3 regions of the Pseudoduganella sp. GW821-FHT05F09 genome follow, and region 3 is predicted to be linked to each of the others. Evidence: predicted binding sites of a transcription regulator. Region 3 holds the regulator's gene; each other region holds the start of a gene.

Region 1 (7,171 bases), on a different contig from region 3:
CTCGACCTTGATCACATCGGCGCCATACCAGGCCAGCAGCTGGGTGCATGCCGGGCCGGCCTGCACGTGGGTGAAGTCGATGATCTTGATGCCTTCTAATGGTTTGGTCATTTAAGTCTCCTGGTGTTGTTCGGTTTTTACTTCTTGCCTGCGGTGCTGGGGTTCAGATTGGTGAGGCGGCCGCTTTCCGTGCCGGCGGTTTCGTCGATGACGGCGTTGATCAGCGCCGGCTTGCCGGCCGCGATGGCTTCGGTCAGCGCGCGCGTCATCTCCTCCGGCGTGGTGACGTGGTAGCCCACGCCGCCGAAGGCTTCTATCATCTTGTCGTAGCGGGCGTTCTTCACGAACACGGTGGGCGCCACGTCCTTGCCGCCGGTGGGGTTGACGTCGGTGCCGCGATAGACGCCGTTGTTATTGAAGATAATGGTGGTCACGGGCAGGTCGTAGCGGCAGATGGTTTCCAGCTCCATGCCGCTGAAGCCGAAGGCGCTGTCGCCTTCGATGGCCACCACCGGCTTGCCGCTGGTGACCGCCGCGCCGATGGCGAAGCCCATGCCTATGCCCATGATGCCCCAGGTGCCCGAGTCGAAACGCTTGCGCGGCTCGTACATGTCGATGATGCTGCGCGCGAAGTCCAGCGTGTTGGCGCCTTCGTTGACCACGTTGATGTCCGGCCGGGTTTTCAGCACGTCGCGGATGGAGCGCAGTGCGCTGTGGAAGTTCATCGGCGAGGGATTCTGCGCCAGCATGCCCGCCATCTTGGTCAGGTTCTTGTCCTTGCGCTCGGCGATGGCGCCGGTCCAGGCCGGGTCGGGCTTGCCCTGGCCGCTGGCGCGGATGCCGTCCAGCAGCGCCGTCACGCAGGAGCCGATGTCGCCGATGACGGGCGCGGCAATGGCCACGTTGCTGTCGATCTCGGTGGGCGAGATGTCGATCTGGATGAACTGCTTGGGGCTGCCCCAGGTCTTGCCTTTGCCGTGCGCCAGCAGCCAGTTCAGGCGCGCGCCGATCAGCATCACCACGTCCGCTTCGGCCAGCACGTAGGAACGGGCGGCCGAGGCCGACTGTTCGTGGGTGTCCGGCAGCAGGCCCTTGGCCATGGACATGGGCAGGTAGGGAATGCCGGACTCTTCCACCAGCGCGCGGATGGCGGCGTCGGCCTGGGCGTAGGCGGCGCCTTTGCCCAGCAGGATCAGCGGCTTCTTCGCGCCTTGCAGCAGCGACAGCGCGCGCTGCACCGAATCCGGCGCCGGGATCTGGCGCGGCGCCGCGTCCACCACTTTCACCAGCGAGCGGCGGCCGTGTTCGGCGTCGATCACTTGCGCCAGCAGCTGCGCCGGCAAGTCCAGGTAGACGCCGCCGGGACGGCCCGACACGGCGGCGCGGATGGCGCGCGCCACGCCGATGCCGATGTCCTCGGCCTTGTTGATGCGGTAGGAGGCCTTGGCGTAAGGCTTGGCCGCGTTCAGCTGGTCCATCTCTTCGTAGTCGCCCTGCTGCAGGTCGACGATTTCGCGTTCGCTGGAGCCGCTGATCAAGATCATCGGGAAGCAGTTGGTGGTGGCGTTGGCCAGCGCGGTCAGGCCGTTGAGGAAGCCGGGCGCGGACACGGTCAGGCAGATGCCGGGCTTCTGCGTCATGTAGCCGGCGATGGCGGCGGCGTTGCCGGCGTGCTGCTCATGACGGAAACCGATGAAGCGCATGCCCTCGGCTTGCGCCAGGCGCGCCAGGTCGGTGATCGGGATGCCGACCAGGCCGTAAATGGTGTCGATGTCGTTGTGCTTGAGGGCGTCGACTACCAGGTGAAAACCATCGGTCTGCTCGGATGCCGCTGCGGTATTGGTCATGATGAGTGTCTCTTATATTGTGGTTATGAAACGGGCCGGTTGTTGAAGGCCATATTAGCGAGAGCACTTGTTTTCTCTCATTGACCGCGGTCAAGATTCAAAGGAAGATGCTTAACATTTCCAGATCGGTATCAATTTCTAGCCATGACGCTGTTAGCCAACCACCCGGAACGCAATGTGCTGCGCGTGCAGCTGCGCCAAAATATCGTGCTGAAAGAACTGCGCGAAAGCGAGATGGCGGCGCTCGAGCCCTACCTGAGCGTGGTCGATTGCCAGAAGGGCGACCTGCTGCTGAACCAGGGCGTGCACGAGATGGAGCAGTACTTCATCCTGGACGGCATACTCAAGCGCGTGGTGACCAACCAGGAGGCCAAGGAAATGATCCTGCGCTTCGCGGCCGAGCGCGATATCGAGACCAGCTACGCCGCCTGGCGGCTGAAGACGCCCACGCCCTACAGCATCGTCTGCGTGAGCAAGGCGCGCGTGGCCAAGCTGCCCATGCCGCAGTGGGTGGCGTTTTTGGAAAGCCATTCCCAGCTCAAGCAGAGCTTCGAATACGAGGTGATGCATTTGATGAGCGAGATCATGGGGCACACCATCACCCTGCATCTGCTGGACGCGCCGGGACGCGTGCACCGCTTTGTGCGCAAGCATGGGGAGATGTTTGAGCGCCTGCCGAAGAAGCAACTGGCGGCGTACCTGAATTTGTCGCCGGAAACGCTGAGCCGGCTCAAAAACCAGGGCAAGATTTAAGCGCGCGGGCAACGCCCGCCACCCGAATCTTGACCGCGGTCAAGAATCCTGAAATTAGAAATATGCCGGAAAACCGTGTTTTTCATAGGCAATATTCTTGCTGGTGATATCTGATATGCGCGTCCTCAATTGGCGGCGCGCTGGGTGCCTACCTATACTCGTTTCAACCCAAACGCGTTGGCAACCATTCTTAACTTCAGAGGAAATATCATGACCACCATCACCAACAAGCAGACCCGTCCCGCCACCGAACAAGCGACGCCGTTCAGCCTGATGTTCATCATTGAAACCCTGTTCGCCGTCAACCTGCGCGAGCAGCTGGACGCCAGCACCGGCGGCGACAAGAGCGACGCCAAGTACACCTACGGCATGTAATCACCCGCCGCAAAGCAAAACGGACGTCCTTGTGAGACGTCCGTTTCTTCATCAGGCCGCCATTTTTTGCAGCCTGACCTGCCCTCTCTCATCGGCCATGGTCCGCTCCAGCATTTTCACCAGAGCGTAGACCGCGTCGATATGGGGCGTTGCCGTGCCGGTAAGCCGCCCCAGTTCCACCACCGAGCCCACCAGGGCGTCGATTTCCGGCCCCCTGCCCGCCTCGATATCCATCAGCATCGACGTCTTGTGCCGCCCTACTTTCTCGGCCCCGGCGATGCGCTTGTCCAGCGTCACGCGGAAGGTCACGCCCAGCTGGTTGGCCACCGCTTCGGCCTCCCGCATCATGTCCGCCGCCAGGCCGCGCGCCAGCGGATACTGGCAAATGCCCTCCAGCGTGGCGTGGGACAGCGCGCTGATCGGGTTGAAGCTCAGGTTGCCCCACAGCTTGAGCCAGATCTCGGACCGGATATGGTCCAGCACCGGCGCCTTGAAGCCGGCCCGCGTGAAGCAGGCCGAAATGGCTTGCACCCGGTCGCTGTTCGAGCCGTCCAGCTCGCCCAGCGGGAAGCGCTCGCCCTCCACATGCCGCACCACGCCCGGCGCCACCAGCTCCGAGGCCGGATAGACCACGCAGCCAATCACGCGCTCCGGCGCAATGCGCGCCGCCAGCAGGCCGTCCGGGTCCACGCTGTGCACCACCCGCCCTTCCAGGCTGCCGCCGTGGCGGTGGAAATACCAGTACGGTATGCCGTTCTGCATGGTGACCACGCTGGTCTCCGGGCCGAACAGCAGCGGCAGCTGGTCGGCCACGGCCGCCACCTGGTGCGCCTTCAGCGCCAGGATCACCACGTCCTGCGGTCCCGCCTCGGCGTAGTCGTCCGTGGCCGCCACGTTGACCGCCACTTTTTCCGTGCCGTCATGCTCGATCAGCTTGATGCCCTTGTTGCGGATCGCCAGCAAATTGGCGCCCCGCACCAGAAACGTCACCTGCTCGCCTGCCAGGGCCAGCCTGGCCCCCACCAATCCTCCTATTGCTCCCGCCCCTACTATGGCGATTTTCATTTTCAGCTCCTTGGTTTTTACTCAAAACGGTTGCTGAGCTTGCCAATGCCGTCGATCTCGACCTCCACGATGCTGCCCGGCCGCATCGAACCGACGCCGACCGAGGTGCCGCACAGCAGGATGTCGCCCGGATCCAGCGTCATGTCTTTGGAAATCCGGCTCACCAGCTGGGCGGCGGAAAACACCATGTCGTTGATCGGGTAGTCCTGCCGCACTTCGCTGTTGAGGATGGTCCGCACCACCAGCATGGCGGGGTCCAGGCCGGTGGCGATCACCGGGCCGAAGGGGCAAAAGGTGTCGAAACCCTTGGCCCGCACCCACTGCGGAAAAGTCGGATCGCGCTTGATGATGTCGTTCACGGTGACGTCATTGGCACAGGTATAGCCGAATATATGGTCCGGGGCGTCGGCCTCGGAGACGTTGAAACAGGTTTTGCCGATCACGATGGCCAGCTCGCCTTCGAAGGCCACCTTGTCCTCGCACAGCGGCTTGCGGATGGTGGCGCCGGGGGCCAGGTAGGAGTTCGGCGTTTTCAGCAGATACAGCGGCTCGGGCGGCGGTTCCAGCCCCAGCTTGCGGCCCAGCGCATGGAAGTTGTTCCACATGGCCAGCACCTTGCCGGGCACCGCCGGCATCAGCAGCTTCACGTCGGACAGCTGCAGCGTGTAATCGGTCGGCGTGGGCGCATCGAACATATCGCCTTCGTAGATGCGGATTTTGTCGCCTTCCACCGTGCCGAAACGCACGGTGTCGAAGTGTTGGAAGCGCAGCCAGCGTTTGATCATGTCGTTCTCGTTTCGAAAGACGCCGGCGTGCAGAGTCCCTCGGCGGCGGCAGCGGGAGCTGCGGCTGCCAGGGCTGCTGCTGCAGCCGGCGCGTATCAGTCAGGGGTTTGGGCTAGTTGGCAAGCCGGGCGGCGGCGGCCAGGCCTTTTTCGTCGGCTACTTCAACCGGGGTAACGGCAGTGTCCATGAAGCGCTTGCGCATCGGACGCAGCACCCACCAGGCCATGAAGGCGGCAGCCGCGTTCAGGCCGCAGCCCACGAAGAACACCGCTTCCCAGCTGCCGGTGGCCGCCGTGATGACGCTCGACAGCGGCACGAAGATCGAAGCCGTGCCCTTGGCCGTGTACAGCAGGCCGGCATTGCCCGCCGCGTTCTTGGTGCCGAAGGTGTCGGCGCAAGTGGCGGGGAACAGGCTGTAGATCTCGCCCCAGGCAAAAAACACCAGGCCGGTCAGGATCACAAACATGATAGGATCGCGGCCCCAGTAGTACAGCGCCAGGATGCCCACCGATTCCAGCGCGAAGGCGATGAACATGGTCTTCTCGCGGCCGATCTGGTCCGACACCCAGCCGAAGAAGGGTCGCGTCAGGCCGTTCAGCACCCGGTCGATGGCCAGGGCGAAGGTCAGCGCAGGCAGCACCATGCCCATGATGTTGAAGGTCACGCCGTCAATCTTGAAGTCTTTGGCGATAGGGCCCATTTGCGCGGTCGCCATCAGGCCGCCGGCTGCCACCAGCACGAACATCACGTACATCACCCAGAACACCGGCTTGCGGATGATCTGCGACGGGCCGAATTCGGCGCGGCCTTGCTGTACCTTGGTCTGCTTCTGGATCTTGCTCGGCACGTGGGCCGGCGGACGCACCATCAGCAGCGCCAGCAGCATCACAATGGCGCCCTGGCCGATGCCGAAGGTGAGGAAGGTGGACTCGTAGCCGCTTTTGGCGATCATCATGGAGATGGGAATAATGGTGGCCGCTGACCCGGCCCCGAATCCCGCCGCCGTCAAACCCGCCGCCAGGCCCCGGCGGTCAGGGAACCATTTCAGTGCCGAACCCACGCAAGTGCCGTACACGGCGCCGGCGCCGATGCCGCTGATGGCCGCCGCGATGTAGAGCATGGTCAGCGAGTCGGCGTAGGAGTTCATGATCCAGCCCAGCGCGCACAGCAAGCCGCCGAACAGCACCACGGGACGTGGTCCCCATTTGTCGACCGCCCAGCCTTCCACCGGAACCAGCCAGGTCTCGGTCAGGATGAAGATGGTGAAGGCCACCTGGATGGCCGCCTTGCTCCAGCCGTACTTGTCGGCGATGGGATTCACAAACAGGGTCCAACCGTACTGCAGATTGGCGATCATGGCCATACAGATAATGCCCATGATGAGTTGTAGCCAGCGGTACGAAGGAGGCCTGATCACTGGCGCGATGTCATCGTCATGCTTCATTTCGTTATCTCCATTAAAATTTTTATGTGGGACTGTGTCTGGTCGACCGTGTCACGAGATGATTGTGGAAGAAGCAAAAACCGATATCCTTGACCGCGGTTAAGATTCGACATTCTTTCATTTATTTCAAGCTAAATAAAGCGCCCCCTGCACGGGCCGCCTCCAGGCAGCGCGCCATGGTGGTCTGGATGGCGTTGACGAGGAAGTCGGCCTCGTACACCTTCAGCATGTGCGGGTGGTGGTTCTCCACATAGCGGCGCAGGTGGGCGCGCTGGCTCTCCACGCCCATCTGGCCGGCGTAATCGTTGCTGCCCCAGTACCAGCGTAGGCCCAGTTCGCCAAAAGCGGCGTTGTAAGCCTCGCGCTGCGCGTCTGCCAGGTCGGCGGTATCGATCTGCATCATGGTCTGCTCCTCCTGTTGGAATAATGTCGGTTGACTAATGCATCGTAGGGCCAGACAATGATTAGGTATAGTTAAAGGTTTTTGTCATTTCCATACACGATGCTGTATACATAGGCCTCCGATGAAACATGCCACCCTGCGCCAGCTGAAAGTCTTCGAAGCGGTAGCGCGCCACCTGAGCTTTTCCCGCGCCGCCGCCGAGCTGCACCTGACGCAGCCGGCCGTGTCGACCCAGATCAAGACGCTGGAAGGCCATGCCGGCCTGGTGCTGTTCGAGCAGCTGGGCAAGAAGGTCTACCTGACGCCGGGCGGCGCCGAACTGCTGTACCACAGCCGCGCCATCATCCAGCAGTTCCAGGAAGCCGAGGAGGCGCTCACGCAGTTCCGGGGCATCGCCGGAGGCAAGCTGAACGTGGCGGTGATCAGCGCGGGCGACTACTTCTTCCCGCGCCTGATGGTGGAATTCGCGCGCCGCCATCCGGGCGTGAAACTGAACCTG
Region 2 (7,171 bases), on a different contig from region 3:
GTGGCCGGCTGCAGCACCGGCGAGGAAGTCTATTCGCTGGCCATCCTGCTCAAGGAGGAAGGCCTGCTCGAACGCAGCATCATCTACGCCACCGACATCAACCCGCAGTCGCTGGAAAAGGCCAAGAAGGGCGTGTTCCCGCTGGAGAGCATGCGCGACTACACCGCCAGCTACCAGGCCGCCGGCGGCAAGCGCGCCTTCTCGGACTACTACACGGCGGCCTACAACGCGGCCCTGTTCGACCGCTCGCTGATGGAGAACGTGACCTTCGCGGACCACAGCCTGGCCACCGACAGCGTGTTCGCCGAGACGCATCTGATCAGCTGCCGCAACGTGATGATCTACTTCAAGAAGAAGCTGCAGGAGCGCGCGTTCGGGCTGTTCCACGAGTCGCTGTGCCATCGCGGCTTTCTTGGCCTGGGCAGCAAGGAGAGCATAGACTTCTCCGCCTACGGCCCGCGCTTCGAGCCGGTGGTCAAGCGCGAGCGCCTGTTCAGGAAGCTGTCGTGAACGCGCCGGCCCACAGCCACGTGCAGGCCGCGCTGGAAGGCCGCGCCTTCGAGGCGGTGGTGATAGGCGCCTCGGCAGGCGGCGTGGCGGCGCTGCTGGACATCCTGCCCGGCCTGCCGGCGGAGGCGCCGCTGCCCATCGTGGTGGTGGTGCACATGATGCCGAACCGGCACAGCCAGCTGGCCGAGGTTTTCGCCCAGCGCATGGCGATGGCGGTGGTGGAAGCGGAGGACAAGCAGCCGCTGGAGGCAGGCACGGTATACTTTGCGCCGTCCGGCTACCACTTGTCGGTAGAATCGGAACGCTGCTTATCGCTGAGCTGCGAGCCGCCGCACCAGTTTTCGCGCCCGGCCATCGACTTCGTCATGGCCTCGGCGGCGGACGTGTACGGCCCCGCGCTGGTTGGCGTGCTGCTCACCGGCGCCAACCACGACGGCGCGGCGGGACTGGCCGCGATAGGCGAGGCGGGCGGCCTGACGGTGGTGCAGGACCCCGCCGAGGCGCAGGTGGGAGTGATGCCGCGCGAAGCCATCCGGCTGCGCGCGCCGGATTTGATATTGCCGTTGCGGGACATCCGCCACCTGCTGGTGGCACTGGAGACGACGTTGGAGAAACGCTGATGCTGGAACGGACCAAGCTGCTGATCGTGGATGACCTGCCGGAGAACCTGCGCGCGCTGCAGGCGCTGCTGCGCGACGAGGAGCGCACCGTGTACCAGGCCACGTCCGGCGACGAGGCGCTGGCGCTGCTGCTCGAGCACGACTTCGCGCTGGCCATCCTGGACGTGCAGATGCCCGGCATGGACGGCTTCGAGCTGGCGGAGCTGATGCGCGGCACGGAGAAAACGCGCCACATCCCTATCGTGTTCGTCAGCGCGGCCGGCAAGGAGCTGAATTACGCCTTCAAGGGCTACGAGGCGGGCGCGGTCGATTTCCTGTACAAGCCGCTGGACGGCGACATGGTCAAGAGCAAGGTGAACGTGTTCGTGGCGCTGCACCGGCAGCGGCAGGAAACGCAGCGCCAGGTGGTGGCGCTGGAGAAGGCGCGCGCCGAGCAGGAGGCCACGCTGCAAGCGCTGCACCTGGCGCAGGAAGACCTGCAGCGCGCCCTGCGCACGCGCGACGAATTCATGTCGCTGGTGGCGCACGAGCTGCGCACGCCGCTCAACACGCTGTCGCTGGAAACGCAGCTGCGCAAGCTGCAGATCGAGCGCGGCCTGCAGGAGGGCTTCAATCCCGAGGTGTGGAAAAAAATGGTGGCGCGCGATGACCGCCAGATCCAGAGCATGATACGGCTGATCGACGACATGCTGGACGTGTCGCGCATCCGCAGCGGCAAGCTGTCGATACGGCCGGCCGAGACGGAACTGGCCGGGCTGTTGCAAAGGGTGGTGGCCGACCTGTCGCGGCAGGCCCGCGAAACCGGCTGCGAAATCACGCTGAAAGCGGAGCACGAAGTGCGCGGCCACTGGGACGAGTTCCGTATCGAGCAGGTGATCGTCAACCTGCTGACGAACGCGCTGCGCTACGGCTGCGGCACGCCGGTGGAAGTGAAGCTGGAGGCTGACTGGCGCGCCGCGCGCATCACGGTGAGGGACGGCGGCAAAGGCATGACCGACGAAACCCAGGCCCGCATATTCGAGCCCTTCGAGCGCGGCATGGACACGGGCGTGAGCGCCGGCCTGGGGCTGGGCCTCTACATCTCGCGCCAGCTTGCGGAAGCCCACCAGGGCACGCTGAGCGTCAGCAGCGCCCCCGGCGACGGCTCAACGTTCACGCTGACCTTGCCGCGCGCGGCGGCTTAAAACTCCTCCCAATCGCTTTCGGCAGGCTTGCCCGGCGCCAGCCGCTGCGCAGGCTTGGCCGGCGCGCGCACGGCAACGGAACGCGCCGGAGCCGCAGCAGCAGCCTTGGCCGGCACTGGCGCGCTGCGCCGTGGCGCCGGCGCCGCCGCGGCATGTGTCCCGGTCTTGAAGAAGCCCACTACGGTGGCCAGATTGCCCGCCTGCTCCTGCATGCTCTGCGATGCGGCCGCAGCCTGCTCCACCAGCGCCGCGTTCTGCTGCGTCACTTCGTCCATCTGCGAAATCGCCGCGTTGATCTGTTCGATGCCCAGCGTCTGCTCCTGGCTGGCGGACGTGATCTCGCCCATGATGTCCGTCACGCGCTGGATGCTGTTGACGATGTCGCCCATGGTGCTGCCCGCGTCGTTCACCAGGCGCGAGCCGGTGTCCACATTGGCCACCGACGCGTTGATCAGCTCCTTGATCTCCTTGGCCGCCGCCGCCGAGCGCTGCGCCAGGTTGCGCACTTCGGACGCCACCACCGCAAAGCCGCGTCCCTGCTCGCCCGCGCGCGCCGCTTCCACCGCCGCGTTCAGCGCCAGGATATTGGTCTGGAAAGCGATGCCGTCGATGACGCCGATAATGTCCACGATCTTGCGCGAGGAATCATTGATGGTACCCATGGTGTCCACCACCTGCGCCACAATGTCGCCGCCCTTGACCGCCACCTCCGACGCGGACTTGGCCAGCGTATTGGCCTGGCGCGCATTGTCCGCGTTCTGCTTCACTGTGGAAGTGAGCTCCTCCATCGACGACGCGGTTTCCTCCAGCGAGCTGGCCTGCTCCTCGGTGCGCGAGGACAGGTCCAGGTTGCCCGCTGCGATTTCGCTCGACGCGGTGCTGATCGCGTCGGTGCCGGTACGCACCTGGCTCACCACGTTGAGCAGGCTGTCGTTCATGGCCTTGAGCGCGTTCAGCAGGCGCCCGGTCTCGTCGCCGCCGCCGCTTTCGATATGCGAGGACAGGTCGCCCGAGGCCACCGTCTCCGCCACGTCCACCGCCTTGTTCAGCGGGCCGGTGATGGAGCCGGTGATGAACCACGCCACGCCGGCGCCGATGACGATGGCGGCGGTACCCAGCACCAGCATCAGCATTTTCGAGCTGGAGTAGACCTGTTCCACGTCGGTGCCGGCGTCGGCGGCCAGCTTGGCCTCGTAGCTGACGAAAGCGTCCAGCGCCTTCAGCACCGCGTTCAGCGACGGGCCGGTTTCCTTGATCAGGAAGGCGGTCGCGTCCTGGATCTCGCCTTCCTTGCGCAGCTTCACCAGCTCGTTGTTCTTGGCGGCGCCGGCCTTCAGCGCGTCGTCCACCGCCGCCATCAGCTGCTTCTCCTTGTCGTCGGACAGCAGCTTGAGCATGGTCTCCTTGGCGGCGCCGTACTTCTTGCGCGCGTCGGCGATTTTTTCCAGCTCGGCGTTCATTTCCGGCGTGCCCGGCACCACGATCATGGTGGTCAGCGCCAGGGAGATGTTGCGCACATTGTCCACCATGGTGTTGGCGGCGGCCATCTTCACATTCTTGTCGTGCACGATGTCGTTGGTGCGGCTGCCGATGCGCGACAACGAGCTCAGGCCCAGCACCAGCATCGCCGTCAGCAGCGCCAGCACAACCGCGAATCCCACGCCCAAGCGGGCTCCTATCTTCATGTTTGAAAGTAGCATGTCATCCCCAGTGAGCTGATTGTTATAGCCTGCTATTGTTCCTCAAAAAAAGCGGAGGGCGGAGCATTATTATGCGCGGACCGGCGCTTATGTAATTTGTTGTCGTTCGGAAACAACGACAAGCGGGTTTTGCGCCGGCCGCAGCAGTCGTAGAATAGATGAAAAGCGCAGCAAAAAAAGGAGGCGGCGTCGTGCGGCGTGACCTTGATAGACGCGAGTGGCTATGGCGGCGTAACTGTTCGCTGACGCCGCGCCAGACGGTGGCGGCATGGGCCATGCTGTGCGTGCTGTCCCTGGCCGTGGCTGCGGTGTTCCTGCTGCACGGCATATGGCAGGTGCTGTGCTTCACCGGCGTGGAACTGGCGGCGGTGACGGCCGCCTTCCTTTGCTATGCGCGCCATGCCTCCGACTACGAACAAGTGGTGCTAACCAGCGGCTGCCTGGTGGTGGAGCGGGCCAGCGCGGGGAAAATAGCGCAGACCCGTTTCGTGCCCGGCCGCACCCGCATCGGCATGCCGGAGCACGCCGGGGAACTCATCACGCTGGAATCGGGCGGCGTAACGCTGGAGGTGGGGCGCTACGCGCTGGCCCCGCAGCGCGCGGCCTTTGCCAGCGAACTGCGCATGGAGCTGCTGGCGGGACGGTTCTGATCAGAAGCGGTAGCCCACGCCCACCGCCAGCAGTACCGGGTCCACCTTCACTTTGCTGATGATGGCGCCGGCGCTATTGACGTCGCTGCGGATCTGCACCTTCTTCAGGTCCACGTTGAGCGACCAGTTTTTATCCAGCGTGAAGTCCGCGCCCGCTTGCAGCGCCAGGCCGAAGCTCTTGTGTTCCAGGCCGGCGGCGCCGTTCAGGATGCGCACATCGGACATGGTGGTGTAGTTCAGGCCCGCGCCCACGTAAGGCCGGAACTGCGCGTCCGGCAGGAAGTGGTACTGCGCCAGCAGCGTGGGCGGCAGGTGCTTCATGGTGCCGATGCTTTTACCGTCCAGTAGCACGTCGTGCTTTTGCGGATAGGTCAGCACCAGCTCGGCCGCGAACTGCGGCGCGAAGAAGTAGGAGATGTCGATTTCCGGGATGGTCTTGCTGTCTATGGTAAGGCGGTTGGCTGCGCCGGTGCCGCCGACGGGGTCGGATTTATCGGCCGGGTCCAGATGCACGGCGCGCAAGCGCACCAGCCAGGGACTGGCTTCCGCTGCCGCCGCCTGGCCCATGGCCAGGGTGGCGAGACTCATCAGGACTGCTGCTGCCGTTGCTTTTGCGTACTTCATATACATCCTCTCTGCTTCATCGTTAAGTAATGCGCACAGTGTATTGATGCGCATCAACGACTACCTTGATGTAAGTCAAAAAGGGCCGAGCTCGCTGCGCTACTTTGCGATACAAAACACTGCTCTGCAGGGCGGAAATTACGGGTGTAAGATGTCCATCTTTGATTCTGGTCAACACATCCTCAGGAGACAGCATGCCGCAGCTCAACGTCAATGGAAGCACGCGTGATTTCGAGGCGGAGGACGATACGCCGCTGCTGTGGGTGCTGCGCGAGCAGCTCGGCATGACAGGCACCAAATACGGCTGCGGCGTGGCGCAATGCGGCGCCTGCACCGTGCATATCGACGGCGAAGCGACGCGCAGCTGCGTGCTGCCGGTGTCCGCGCTGAATGCGAAGCAGAAGATCGTCACCATCGAAGGCCTGTCCAAGGACGGCTCGCATCCGGTGCAGAAGGCCTGGGCCGCGCTGGACGTGCCGCAATGCGGCTTCTGCCAGTCCGGCATGATCATGGCAGCCGCCGCGCTGCTCAAGCAAAAACCGAAAGCCACCGACGCCGACATCGACGCGGCCATGACCAATATCTGCCGCTGCGGCACCTACAACCGCGTGCGCGCCGCGATCAAGGTGGTGGCCAAGGGGGCCGACCCCAAATCGGCCGGCCTGGCCATTACGCACGTGGGCGACCACGCCGGGAGCAAAGCATGAGCCGCGCCGATATGCGTAATGCTGCCGTCTCGCGCCGCAGCTTCCTGAAGGGCGCCTCGCTGGCCCTGGGCGGGCTGATGGTGCCTTTCGCGATTCCCTTCGACGCCGCCGCGCAGGAAGCCGGCATCCCGCCCGAGGTCAACGCCTGGGTGGTGGTGAAGCCGGACGACACCATCGTGATCCGCATCGCCCGTTCGGAAATGGGGCAGGGCACGCTGACCGGCCTGGCCCAGCTGGTGGCCGAGGAACTGGACGCCGACTGGAGCAAGGTCAGCACCGAATACCCCACGCCGGGCCAGAACCTGGCGCGCAAGCGCGTGTGGGGCAGCTTCTCCACCGGCGGCAGCCGTGGCGTGCGCGAGTCGCACGAGTATGTGCGCAAGGGCGGCGCCGCCGCGCGCATGATGCTGGTGCAGGCAGCGGCGGACGCCTGGGGCGTGCCCGCCGCCGAATGCGCCGCTGCGGGCAGCGTGATTACGCACGCCGCCAGCGGCCGCAAGACCAGCTACGGCAAGGTGGCGCAAGCGGCCGGCAAGCTGGCCATTCCCGCCGACGTGAAACTGAAAGACCCCAAGGACTGGAAGCTGGCCGGCAAGCGCCTGGCGCGCCTGGACACGGTGGACAAGACCACCGGCGCGCAGATCTATGGCATGGACCTGAAGCTGCCCGGCATGCTGAACGCCGCCATCAAGGACTGCCCGGTATTCGGCGGCAAGGTGAAAAGCTTTGACGCCGCCGCCATCGAAAAGCGGCCCGGCGTGAAGAAGGTGGTGCAGGTGGGCGACAGCGCCGTGGCGGTGGTGGCGGACACCTGGTGGCGTGCGCGCACAGCACTGGACGCGCTGCCCATCGTGTGGGACGAAGGCCCCAACGCCAAGCTTTCCAGCGCCGACATCGCCGCCATGCTCAAGGAAGGGCTGGACGCGCCGGACGCCGTGGTGGGCAACAGCAATGGCGACGCGCGCGCCGCCATCGCCTCGGCCAAGCGCAAGGTGGAGGCGGTGTATTCCTATCCCTTCCAGAACCACGCCACGATGGAAGTGATGAACGCCACCGCCAGGTGGACGCCGGAGCGCTGCGAAGTGTGGACGCCCACGCAGAACGGCGAAGCGGCGCTGGCCGCCGCGTCCGAAGCGGCCGGCCTGCCCGCCGCCAAGTGCGACGTCTACAAGCTGC
Region 3 (7,171 bases):
GAGCGTGAAGGGCACGCCGAATTCCTCGGCCGCCTGGGCCGCCAGGATCTCGCCGTCGCCGTAGTTCAGGCCCGTCAGGCCCACCGGCGCGAGCGCCACCGGCATGGACGCGTCCTGCCCGGCCAGCGTGGTGGCCGTGTTGCGCTGGTCCACATTCACGGCCACGCGCTGGCGCAGATGGATGGCTTCCAGGTCGCTTTTGTTGGCGCGCATGGTGCCCTGGGTGTAGGAGCCGGAATCGACGTAGCCAAAAATAGCTTTCGCGACGCGCCGCTTGGCCTGCAGGCGCAGGTCTTCAATCTCGGTGATGACTGCCATGGGGATATTGTTATAGGTCTGATTAGGATGGCTTCCGAGTATCGATAGTCGTCACGCCAGTGTCAACGGCTGGCGCAATCTAATCATGTTTATGAGTGATACAAAGCGAAACGTGCGCGAAACGTGCCCGCGCGATACGCTAGCCGTCATTTTTATAATTACGGGGGCCAATCATGCTGCGCGCGCCATTGCTGTCCGGTTTAACTCTTGCCGTCCTCGCGTCCATCCTGACCGGTGCGGATGCCGGCCCCTTGCCCAAGCCGGACCGGGGCGGCGTGCCGGAGTCCAAGCTGTATGACTACGGCGTGATGGGACCGCCCGCCACCCCGGCCACCGTGGCGGCTGCGGACGCCGCCGTCGCTACGCCGCTGCCGCCCGGCCCCTACGCCGCGGACTGGGAGTCTATCCGCAAGAACTACCGCACCCCGGCCTGGTTCGAGGACGCCAAGTTCGGCATCTTCATGCACTGGGGCGTGTACGCGGTGCCGGCCTACCACAACGAATGGTATGAAAAGCATATGTACGGCGCCGACCTGGCCTGGCACACCGCCAACTTCGGCCCGCCGGAACGCTTCGGCTACAAGGACTTCATCCCCAAGTTCAAGCAGGAGAAGTTCGACGCGGCGCAGTGGGCCACGCTGTTCCGCCGGGCCGGCGCCCGTTTTGTCATGCCGTCCGCCCAGCACCACGACAATTTCGCACTGTGGGACAGCCGGGTCACGCCGTTCAACGCCAAGCGCATGGGACCGAAGCGCGACCTGATCGGCGAACTGGCGGCCGCCGTGCGCAAGGAGGGCATGAAGTTCGGCGTATCCAACCACGGGGTGGAGAATTTCACCTTCATCAATCCCCCGCCAGCGCTGGAAGCCCGCCTGAAAGCGGCCAAGGCCGACCTGTACGACCCGGAGTGGGCCGCGTTCTACAACGTGGCCGACCGCAGCCAGCCCGCCATGGAGCGCTTCCTCACCGACTGGGTGAACCGCAACCTGGAGCTGATCGACCAGTACCAGCCCGACATCCTGTGGTTCGACAACGGCGTCAATCTGCGCGTGCTGGACCCGCTCAAGCTGCGCTTGGCGGCCTATTACTACAACCGCGCCCAGGCCTGGAACAAGGAAGTCTCGATCAGCACCAAGTTCGTTGCCTACGCGCCCAGCAATGACGACGCCAGGCAGGTCGGCTCCATCATCGACTTTGAAAAAATAGGCGTGCGTTCGCCGGCCGACATCCGCCCCGGCCCGTGGATGGTGGACGACACCATAGGCAGCACCTGGGGCTACACCAACGGCATGAAGGTGGCCGGCGGCGCCGCCATTATCGGCCGCCTGGTGGACACGGCGAGCAAGGGCGGCTTCTACCTGCTCAACCTCTCGCCCAAGGCGGACGGCACCATCCCCGAGGAGCAGCAGCGCACCTTGCTGGACGTGGGCGCCTGGCTGGACACCAATGGCGAGGCCATCTACGGCACCCGGCCCTGGAAGCAGTTCGGCGAGGAATCGTGGCGCTTCACGGCCAAGGGGGCGGCGGTCTACGCCATCGGCGCGCCGCGCGACGGCTCGGTGGTGCTGCGCGTGCTCGGCCCGGGCGCGGGCAAGGTGAAGGGCGTGGAACAGCTGGGCCGCGACGGCGCGCTGCCGTTCCGCCAGACCCAGGAAGGCCTGACCGTGGAGGGCATTTCCAGCGCTCCCGGCGCCTTGGCCGGGGCACCGTCGGCCCTGAAAATCACCTTCTGAGCCGGATTGTAGGGGATCCCCTACAGCAACTGGCCGGAATACCCGATACCGCCCAGGCCCGGTGCACGCGATACTGTCCGCATCGACAGCGCAGCCCATGCACCGGAGCCGACCATGACCACCGCCACCATCCACATCGCATCCTCCAACCCAGCGCGGCCGCAGCCCCAGCCGCGCTGCGGCCTGTGCAGCTTCAACCGCCTGTGCCTGCCGCAGGGCCTGGACGAGGAATCGATGCACCGCCTGGAGCAGATCATCTCGCGCCGCCGCAAGGTGCAGCGCGACGAGCAGCTGTTCAGCATGGGGCAGGGTTTCGGCAGCCTGTACGCGGTGCGCCTGGGGCATTTCAAGACCGCGCAGGTGAACCAGCGCGGCGAACAGCAGATTACCGGTTTCCACATGGCCGGCGACCTGCTCGGCATGGAAGCGATAGGCACCGGCCAGCACAGCTGCAGCGCGGTGGCGCTGGAAGACAGCGAAGTGTGCGAAATCCCCTTCAACCGCCTGCAGGAACTGGTGGCGCAAGTACCCGAGCTGATGCACCAGTTCCACCGCGTCATGGCGCGCGAGATCCAGCGCGAGCAGGCTGTTGCCCTATTTTTGGGCAATATGCGCGCCGAACAGCGCCTGGCCTTGATGCTGACTTCGCTGGGCGCCCGCTACGCGGCGCGCGGCTTCTCTCCTGCAAGCTTCCAGCTGCGCATGTCGCGCGAGGACATCGGCGGCTACCTGGGCCTGACCATCGAGAGCATCAGCCGCCTGCTGGCGCGTTTCCGCAAGGCTGGCTGGATCAGCCTGAACAACCGCGACCTGCGCATACTCGACCTGGCCGGCCTGCAGGACCTGGCCTCCGGCCGTCTGGCGCCGGAGCAGCAGGCCGCCTGACTGCGGGCGGCCGCGCCGCACGGGCGCCGAGGCTTTACCGGGGCGTGCATCCCTCGTATGATTGCGGCATGCAAAATCCCCCCATCGCCGACCAAAGCCTGGCCTGGCTACTGGCTGCCGCCACCGACCCCGTCCTCATCGTCGACCGCGGCGGCGCCATTGCGCTCGCCAATCCGGCCCTGGAAGCGCTGTTCGGCTACACGCAGGAGCAGTTGCAGGGCCTGCCGGTGGAGACGCTGATACCCGAACGCTTCCGGCACGGCCACCAGGCGCTGCGCGAAGGCTACAGCGCCGAGCCGCGCCCGCGCGCCATGGGCGCCGGCGCGCAGTTGTCCGGCCGCCACCGGGAGGGACGCGAATTCCCGGTCGAAGTCAGCCTGTCGCCGCTGCGCAGCCCGGACGGCCAGACCATGGTGATGGCCACCATCCACGACATCAGCGCCCGCAAGGCCGCCGAGCAGGCGCTCCAGGAGAGCGAAGCGCGCATGCGCGCCGTGTTCGAGACGGCGGTGGACGCCATCATCACCATCGACGAAAACGGCATGCTGGAGCGCCTTAACCCCGCCGCCGAGCGCATGTTCGGCTACCGGGAGGCGGAAGTGGCGGGCCGCAATATCAATATGCTGATGCCGGAGCCGCACCGCAGCGCGCACGACGGCTACCTGTCCCACTACCGCGCCACCGGCGAAAAACGCATAATCGGCAAGGGCCGCGAAGTGCAGGGCCTGCGGCGCGACGGCAGCGTCTTCCCCATGGACCTGTCGGTGGCCGAGATGACGCTGGGCGGCAAGCGCATGTACACCGGCCTGGTACGCGACATTACCGAGCGCAAGCTGGCCGAGCAGAAGTCCCAGCAGCTGCTGCAGGCACTGCGCCAGTCGCAGGACGAGCTGCGCCGCCTGGGCGCGCACCAGGAACGCATCAAGGAAGAAGAACGCAAGCGCATTGCGCAGGAAATCCACGACGAACTGGGCGGGCTGCTGACCGGCATCCGCGCCTACGTCCTGGTGGCGCAGGAGCGGGCGGTGGCGGCGGGCAGCACGCCCGAGCCGCTGCTGGCGGATACGGCGGACCTGGTGCAGAGCGCCATCGAAACCGTGCGCCGCGTGATTACCGACCTGCGCCCCAGCGTGCTGGACCAGCTGGGCGTGTGGGCCGCGCTGGAATGGTATGCGGACCAGGTGGCGCTGCGGGCAGGCCTGCGTTGCGTGTGCCGTATCGATGCGCAGGCCGCTGCGCTGGAACTGGACGCGGACCGCAGCACCATGCTGTTCCGCATCGTGCAGGAGGCGCTGACCAATGTGGTGCGCCACGCGCAGGCCACGCAGGCGACGATAGCAGTGAGCTGCGAAGCGGACACGCTGCGGCTGACGGTAAGCGACAATGGCAAGGGCATCGCGGCCGACGGGCTGCTGAGCCGGGAGTCCTGGGGCATATTGGGCATGCACGAACGCAGCCGCAGTTTCGGCGGCCAGCTGGCCATCATGGGCGGCCCGGACGGCACCGTGCTGACGCTGCGCCTGCCGCTGGAGGAGAGTAAAAATGGCGCATGACGAGATCACCGTCCTGCTGGTGGACGACCATGCGATCGCGCGCAACGGCGTGCGGCTGATGCTGGGCACGGCCAGCGGCATCGCCGTGACGGGCGAGGCGGGCAACGCGCAGGAGGCCATGCAGCGCGTGGCCGAGCAGCAGTTCGACGTGGCGCTGGTGGATATCACCATGCCGGGCAAGAACGGCCTGGAACTGCTGAAGATGCTGCGCGCCGAATGCCCGCGCATGGCGGTGCTGATACTAAGCACCTATTCGGAGGAAATCTACGCGGTGCGCGCGCTGAAGCTGGGCGCGGCCGGCTATCTGACCAAGGACGCGCCCACCGCCACGCTGGTGGAGGCGGTGCGCAAGGCGGCGGCGGGCGGCAAGCACGTGAGCCCGGCGCTGGTGGAAAAGCTGGCCACGCTGGTGGGCGGCGGCGGGGCGGGCGACCACGAAGCGCTGTCGGACCGCGAGCTGGAAGTGTTCAAGCTGATCGCCGCCGGCGAGGCGCTGGTGCGCATCGGCGAACTGCTGCACCTGAGCCCGAACACCGTGACCACCTACCGCACCCGCATCCTGGACAAGATGGGCATGGCCAGCAACGCCGAGCTGACCCGCTACGCGCTGGAACACGGCATGATCTGAGCGCTCACTCGGCGCGGAACACCAGCACCGGCACCGGGCTGTGCACCAGCACCTTTTGCGTCTGGCTGCCCAGCAGCACGCCTTTCAGGCCGAGCTGGCCGTGGCAGGCCATGGCGATCAGGTCGCAGCCGCGCGCGTGCGCCGTTTCCAGTATCTTGCGGTGCGGACGGTCGCCGCGCGCTAGCACCGTGTAGCAGGGCACCTGCCTGGCGTGCGCCGCCTCGCTCACGGCGGCCAGCAGGGCCTGGCCCTGGGCCGTGCTGTCGCTTGGAGCTTTCTCTTGCGGCGGATGCGCTGCGGCTGGCCGGTGGCTGAACGCGTGGTCGTCCGGCAGCACGTGCACCGCCGTGATGCTGGCGCCGTAGCCGGCCGCCATGTCCAGCGCCGAACGTAGCGACACCTGCGACGCGGGCGAGCCGTCTACCGGCACGAGGATGTGCTTGAACATGAAATCTCCTTGTATGGTTCAGACGGCGCCGTAGGCTGGTGCGGCGGCCACGGCGCGCAGGCCGGCCGTGTCGCGCAGCTCGATGGCGCGGTTGCTCACGGCCAGCAGGCCGTTTTGCTTGAACATGGACAGCAGCCGGCTCACGCTTTCCACCGTCAGCGCCAGATAGGCGGCCAGGTCCTCGCGCGACATGCACAGCTGGAAGGAGGTGGCGGACCCGCCGCGCTCGCCGTAGCGGCCGCCCAGGTCCAGCAGCAGCCGCGCCAGCCGCTGCGGGGCGCGCGCATTCCCCAGGAACAGCATTTGCTCCTGGCGCTGCGCCAGGCTGGCGCTCAGCAGATGGGACAACCGCCGCGCCAGCACGGGCTGCTGCGCCATCAGCGTTTCCAGGCCGGGGTAGGGGATGGCGCAGATTACGCTGTCCGACAGGGCGACGGCGTCGCTGCCGTAGCGGCCGGGGCCAATGGCGTCCAGGCCCAGCAGGTCGCCCGGCATGGCGAAGCCCAGCACCTGCACGCCGCCGTCCGGCGCGGCGCGCTGCAGCTTGAACTGGCCGCTCAGCACCGCGTGCAGCTGGCCGAACGGTGCGCCGCCGGTTTCCACGCGCTCGTGGCGCGCCACCGCCCGCCGCTGCGATACCGCGCGCTCAAATTCATCCAGCGCACCGCCGGCCAGGCCGGAGGGCAGGCACAGGGCGCGCCAGTGGCAATTGGCGCAAGTGGCTGGAGGGAGTGACGAGTGATTCATTATGGCAAGAAACCTTTCATACTTGAAGCCTCAGCATAGCAAGCGCTCCACGCAATTCCTTTGATCCATATCAAAAATCCCATAGTCCCTGGCCGTGCCCGCGCCGCCGCCAGCCCGCCAAATTTGATCCAGATCAATAAATCTGTTGCCCATAATCAGTATCCTTGCGGGAATGTTTTGGTACTGGAGTCCACATGAATGAGATAGATCCCGGTTACAGCCTGGCGGCCCGCGCTTTGCTGGATGCCTTGCCCGACGAGATCGCCGTGCTCGGCCCGGATGGGAGCACCCTGGCGGTGAACCGGGCCTGGCACGCGCACGCCGGCAGGCACGCGGCAAGCCAGAGCATGATGGCGCACGAGGGCATAGCTTCGGTGCTGGCGGGCGACACCGCCTGCTTCGAAACGGAATACCGCCTGCAGACCGAGGAGGGCGAGCGCTGGTTCCGGATCTGCGCCACACCGCTGGAAGCGGAATGGCGCGGCGCCGTGGTGGCGCACACGGATATCACTGCGCGCCGCCAGTCGGAGGCGGAGCTGCGCATCGCCGCCATCGCCTTTGATTCTCCGGAAGGCATGATGGTGACGGACGCCGCCGGCGTCATCCTGCAGGTGAACCAGTCGTTTACCCGCATCACCGGCTACACCAGCGCGGAAGTGGTGGGACGCAAGCCCTGCGTGCTCAGTTCCGGCCGCCACGACGCCGAGTTTTACCGCGCCATGTGGTCCGCCATCGGCGTGCACGGGCGCTGGCAGGGCGAGATCTGGAACCGCCGCAAGAACGGCGAAGTCTATCCGGAGCTGCTGAACATCGCCGCCGTGCGCGACGCCGGCGGCGCCGTCACGCACTACGTCGCCTC

Evidence for each region. The regulator FNR, encoded in region 3, switches genes on or off when oxygen is low (the NO sensors DNR and NnrR bind a similar motif). The targets are predictions, from matches to a motif close to TTGATNNNNATCAA.
Region 1: oxc (oxalyl-CoA decarboxylase) is a predicted target of FNR. The motif match lies at 1,928-1,941, and genes of this name have one in related genera.
Region 2: AC07S4_RS28650 (OmpW/AlkL family protein) is a predicted target of FNR. The motif match lies at 5,354-5,367, and genes of this name have one in related genera.

What each region holds. Positions count from the first base shown of each region.
Region 1 is NZ_JBWKSD010000010.1:101,264-108,434, reverse strand. It holds gene frc (formyl-CoA transferase) at 1-111, opposite strand, end outside; gene oxc (oxalyl-CoA decarboxylase) at 138-1,847, opposite strand; gene AC07S4_RS26820 (Crp/Fnr family transcriptional regulator) at 1,992-2,600, shown strand; gene AC07S4_RS26815 (hypothetical protein) at 2,811-2,975, shown strand; gene AC07S4_RS26810 (2-dehydropantoate 2-reductase) at 3,027-4,040, opposite strand; gene AC07S4_RS26805 (fumarylacetoacetate hydrolase family protein) at 4,058-4,825, opposite strand; gene oxlT (oxalate/formate MFS antiporter) at 4,938-6,269, opposite strand; gene AC07S4_RS26795 (HAD family hydrolase) at 6,391-6,672, opposite strand; gene AC07S4_RS26790 (LysR family transcriptional regulator) at 6,794-7,171, shown strand, end outside.
Region 2 is NZ_JBWKSD010000012.1:89,322-96,492, forward strand. It holds gene AC07S4_RS28625 (CheR family methyltransferase) at 1-510, shown strand, start outside; gene AC07S4_RS28630 (chemotaxis protein CheB) at 507-1,130, shown strand; gene AC07S4_RS28635 (hybrid sensor histidine kinase/response regulator) at 1,130-2,314, shown strand; gene AC07S4_RS28640 (methyl-accepting chemotaxis protein) at 2,311-4,014, opposite strand; gene AC07S4_RS28645 (DUF2244 domain-containing protein) at 4,206-4,664, shown strand; gene AC07S4_RS28650 (OmpW/AlkL family protein) at 4,665-5,288, opposite strand; gene AC07S4_RS28655 ((2Fe-2S)-binding protein) at 5,483-5,995, shown strand; gene AC07S4_RS28660 (xanthine dehydrogenase family protein molybdopterin-binding subunit) at 5,992-7,171, shown strand, end outside.
Region 3 is NZ_JBWKSD010000001.1:1,076,761-1,083,931, forward strand. It holds gene AC07S4_RS04540 (alpha-hydroxy acid oxidase) at 1-318, opposite strand, end outside; gene AC07S4_RS04545 (alpha-L-fucosidase) at 492-2,051, shown strand; gene fnr (fumarate/nitrate reduction transcriptional regulator Fnr) at 2,166-2,936, shown strand; gene AC07S4_RS04555 (PAS domain-containing sensor histidine kinase) at 3,005-4,489, shown strand; gene AC07S4_RS04560 (response regulator) at 4,479-5,117, shown strand; gene AC07S4_RS04565 (universal stress protein) at 5,122-5,565, opposite strand; gene AC07S4_RS04570 (helix-turn-helix domain-containing protein) at 5,584-6,312, opposite strand; gene AC07S4_RS04575 (putative bifunctional diguanylate cyclase/phosphodiesterase) at 6,507-7,171, shown strand, end outside.